Regions from separate parts of the Microbacterium sp. Y547 genome, predicted to be linked through region 2. Evidence: predicted binding sites of a transcription regulator. Region 2 holds the regulator's gene; the other holds the start of a gene.
What was found. Region 2 encodes LexA, which represses DNA repair genes until DNA is damaged. Its sites were predicted from a motif close to TCGAACANNTGTTCGA; they were not measured.
Positions count from the first base shown of each region.

Region 1: the regulator LexA is predicted to act here: its motif matches at 1,312-1,327, upstream of uvrA (excinuclease ABC subunit UvrA).

Region 1 is NZ_JBYHFN010000002.1:97,458-99,854, reverse strand. It holds gene uvrA (excinuclease ABC subunit UvrA) at 1-1,167, opposite strand, end outside; gene AC25Y0_RS03445 (5'-nucleotidase C-terminal domain-containing protein) at 1,406-2,397, opposite strand, start outside.
Region 2 is NZ_JBYHFN010000003.1:27,577-29,973, forward strand. It holds gene AC25Y0_RS05500 (histidinol-phosphate transaminase) at 1-191, opposite strand, end outside; gene AC25Y0_RS05505 (LysM peptidoglycan-binding domain-containing protein) at 215-589, opposite strand; gene lexA (transcriptional repressor LexA) at 821-1,501, shown strand; gene AC25Y0_RS05515 (S9 family peptidase) at 1,536-2,397, shown strand, end outside.

The sequences.
Region 1 (2,397 bases), on a different contig from region 2:
CTCGGCCTGCAGGTACTGCCGTTCGATGTATGGGACGACGCCCTCGAACCCCGACGTGTAACGCATCTCACGGCCGTAGCGGTTGCGCCATTTGACGGAGACTTTGTAGTCCTCGCCTCGCAGCACGGCTTCGCGCACCGATTCGGGCAGGTCTTTCCACGGCGTATCGAGCGAGAAATCGAGGTCGCGTGCGAGGCCTTCGAGCAGCCGCTCGTAGTACTGGTAGAGCCCCTTGCCCTGCGTCGTCCACGGCACCAGGACACCCTCGCTGATCGAGAGCTCCTCATCACCGAGCATGAGCTCGACGTCGACCGACATGCGGGTACCCAGCCCGGAGCAGGCGGGACAGGCGCCGAACGGCGCGTTGAACGAGAAGGTGCGCGGCTCGATCTCGGTCAGCTGCAGCGCGTGGCCGTTCGGGCACGCGAGCTTCTCGGAGAACGACTGCCACGCGTCGTCGCCCTCTTCGTCGACGAAATTGACCTGCACGATGCCGCCGGCCAGACCCAGTGCCGTCTCGACGGAATCGGTGACCCGGCTGAGGATGTCCGGGCCCGCGACGAGCCGGTCGACGACGACGGCGATGTCGTGCTTGTAGCTCTTCTTGAGCTTCGGCGGCTCGGCGAGCTGGATGAGCTCGCCGTCGACGATCGCCCGGGCGTACCCCTTCGCGCCGAGCTCTGCGAAGAGGTCGACGAATTCGCCCTTCTTCTGGGATACGACGGGGGCGACGACCTGGTAGCGCGTGCGCTCGGGGAGCTCCATCAGCTGGTCGGCGATCTGCTGCACCGTCTGCCGCTGGATGCGCTCGCCGCACTCGGGGCAGTGGGGCACGCCGATGCGCGCCCACAGCAGACGCATGTAGTCGTGGATCTCGGTGATCGTGCCGACCGTGGAGCGCGGGTTGCGGTTGGTCGATTTCTGGTCGATCGACACGGCAGGGCTGAGCCCTTCAATGAAGTCGACGTCGGGGCGGTCGACCTGTCCGAGGAACTGCCGCGCGTAGGCGCTCAGTGATTCGACGTAGCGACGCTGCCCCTCGGCGAAGATCGTGTCGAACGCGAGGCTCGACTTGCCCGAGCCGGACAGACCCGTGAAGACGACGAGCGAATCGCGCGGGATGTCGAGGTCGACGTTCTTGAGGTTGTGCACGCGAGCACCGCGCACGCTGAGCGTGCCGCTCCCGTGTCCGGACGCGGGGAAGGGACGCGCGACGACGTGGCTCGAACCGGAGCCTCCGGGCGTGTGATCGGGCGTGACGACGGGGACGATGGGCACCCGACAAGTTTAGGCGGGGCCTCGGACATGGGATCGAAAGCGTGTTCGCCTCGCGCGAATCCGCACGGACGACGAATGGATGCCGCCGGCCTGGGCCTGCGGCATCCATTCGGTCACCGACCGTTCGTCACCACACGATGACGGGCAGACGGAAGCTCTGCGACGTGTCGTGCGCGTCGCTTCCGGCGTACGTCGCCGAGAGCAGGTGCACCCCGCGACTCAGGGTGGGCAGCTTCACCGAGACGACTCCGCGGTCCTTCGCCGTCAGGGTCGCCGTCGCAATGCGGCGGTTGCCGTCGAAGATCACGACCTCGCCCGCGGGAACGCCTTTCCCGGCGATGACGGCGACGTTGTACTGAATCGCCGCGCCGTATTTGGCGAGGATCCGACTCGGCACTCCGAGCGTGATCGTCGCGCTCTTGGCGACCGGTTCGGCGACCGTGATCGGCACCTCGATCGCCGTTCCCGCCAGCGTCGTGATCGTCAGCGGCACCGTGCCGCTCACACCGGTCGGCACGATGACCGACAGGTTCGCGGTTCCTGTGACGTCGAGCACCGCGTCACTCACCGTGGAATCCACGGGCGCTGTGCCGACGACGGTGCCGCCGATCGCCACCGACACCGTGTCGGCTTTCGGCTCGGTCGTCGAGAAGTCCAGTGACGAGAGCGAGACGTCGATCGTCGAGCCGGCGGTGTAGCCGCCCGCGGGCGGTGCCGACAGCGCGAGCCCGATCGAACGCTGCGCGTAGTCGGGCGAGGCCGTGCCGACGAAGGCCATGTAGTCGACCATCGCCGCGAGGTCAGCCTGGCCGGTGTCTGCTCGCGCGGTTCCCTCCGGGAACACGGCGAAGTTGTCCCCACCCGAGGCCAGGAACGAGTTCGCCACCACGCGGTATCCGGCCGTGGGATCGATCGGAGCGCCCTCGAACTGCACGTTCGCGACGCGGCTGCCCTCGGGCGCCGCGGGGTCGAAGGTGTACGTCAACCCTGACGAGATGCCGAGCTTGAGGAAGGGTCGCGCGGCTCCGGCCGGCTGCCACTGCTGCTCGAGCAGCGCGGTGATCTGCCTCCCCGTCAGGGTCAATGCGACGAGGGTGTTGGCGAACGGCTGGACGTTCG
Region 2 (2,397 bases):
CGCAGCGCGATCGCGATGGAGTCGAGGATGTCGTCGGCGACGTCCTGCGGGACAGGGTGCGTGTTCTCGTTGACGTTCAGCGCGACGGGAAGCGCCGCCTGCGGTGCGCCGTATGGCGTCATCCCTCGCAGGTCGTCGCGGATGGGCAGGGCGGCGAAGCGGGAGGTCACGAAGGCAATCGTAGGCCGCATCGCGAGCCCGGGCGCCTGATCCGTCAGCCCGCCGGTGCGTACTGGGCGGGGATCGCGAGTGACTGGCCGAGTTCGATCGCGCCGCCCGGCAGCGCGTTGAGGCGGGCGATCGCATCGACGACATCGCGCGGGTCGTGCTGCGGTGCGACCGCCTGCGCGATCGACCACAGGGTGTCTCCGTACCCCACCGCGACCGTTGTGAACGACGTCGAGGCCGCGCCGGTGTCGCGCGATGCCAGCGCGGAGCCCCCACTGAGAACCCCGAGAGCCAGCAACGCGGCGAGCGGCATCGCCGCTGCGGTCGCGAGCACGCGGCGGCCGCGCGTCGTCGTGCGCAGGCGGGTGCGGGGCGCGGAAGCGAGAACGGGTGCGGATGCGGATGCGGCGATGGCGGTCATGCTGTTCCTCCTGGTGGGAAGGTTCGCATCCGACTTTCGGCCGGGAAAGCCGGATGCGAACTCCTGTTCCGAAGCTATCTTCGATGTTCGATGCTGTCAACGCGATTCCGGGGATGGGGATGTTCGAATGCGACACGCTGAACGGGCGCCGCGTGAACCCCGCACAACCGGATACGGTTTCGATGGGGCCACCACACCACGGACCTCCGACATTCGAAGACAGGAGCCGATATGAGCGACGCAGCCGGGCGCGAAAAGCCCCAGACGCGGCGGCGGAAGAGCCTGAGCGACAAGCAATTGGCGATCCTCGAGGTCATCCAGCGCTCGATCGCTCGACACGGCTACCCGCCGAGCATGCGCGAGATCGGCGACGCCGTCGGACTCAAGTCGCTCTCGAGCGTCACGCACCAGCTCAACCAGCTCGAGTTGAGCGGCTACCTGCGCCGCGATGCCGGCAAGACCCGCGCGATGGAGGTGCTCATCGATCTGCCCGGCAGCGCTGCCGAGAACCCGGCCGATACCGCGCCGTCCGTCGGCGATGCCGCCCTCGTTCCGCTCGTCGGGCGCATCGCCGCAGGCGTGCCGATCACCGCGGATCAGCACATCGACGAGATCTTCCCGCTCCCCCGCCAGCTCGTCGGCAAGGGCGACCTGTTCATGCTGCGCGTCTCGGGCGACTCGATGATCGACGCCGCGATCTGCGACGGCGACTGGGTCGTCGTGCGTTCGCAGGCGACGGCCGACAACGGCGAGATCGTCGCGGCGATGCTCGACGATGAGGCCACCGTGAAGACCTTCCGCCAGCGCGACGGGCACACGTGGCTGCTCCCCCGCAACTCCGCATTCGAGCCGATCCTCGGCGATGACGCGGTCGTGCTCGGCAAGGTCGTCGCTGTCCTTCGCGCTGTGTGAGGCCTGTGTCGGCGACACCGCATAGCGTGGAGGGGTGACGACTCCCTACGGTTCCTGGCCCTCTCCCCTGACCGCCGCGGCGGTCTCCGCCGCCTCGCCCCGCATCGAGGGCGCGTCTTTCGTCGGCGACGACGTGTGGTGGGGTGAGGGGGTCCCCGAAGAGGGTGGCCGCAGCACGGTGCGCCGGCGCACCCCCGCCGGTGCGGTGGAAGACGTGCTCCCCGCGCCGTGGAGTGCGCGCTCGCGCGTGCATGAGTACGGCGGCGGCTCGTGGGCGGCGACCGACGACGGCGCGCTCGTGTTCGTCGAGAAGACCGACCAGCGAGTTCGGCTGCTGCGACCCGGCGCCGAGCCGGTCGCACTCACGCCCGCCGGCGGCGATGTGCGCTTCGGCGGTTTGACGGTGCAGGGCGGTCGGCTGCTCGCAGTGCGCGAAGCCCACGGGCAGACCCCGGTACCCACGCGCGACATCGTCGAGATCCCCCTCGATGGATCAGCCGGCGACGACCCCGATGCGATCCGCTCGCTCGCCGGCGGCACCGACTTCGTCGCGCATCCGGCGCTCAGCCCCGACCGGGCCCGCCTCGCGTGGGTCGCGTGGAACCACCCCGACATGCCCTGGGACCGCGCACAGCTGCGTGTCTGCACCCTCGACGACGGCGCCGTGACCGTGTTCGACGAAGGCACGTCGCCGCTGCAGCCCGTGTGGCTGGGCGAAGACGACCTGCTCTACGCCGACGACCCGACGGGGCGGTGGAACCTCTACCGCCGCGGGATCGACCGCGCGGCGCACGCCGTGGCCCCCGTCGACGCCGACACGGGCGGCGGCATCTGGGTTCTCGGCACCCGATGGTTCGCACCCGTAGGCGGCGACCGAGTCGTCGCCGTTCGCACGA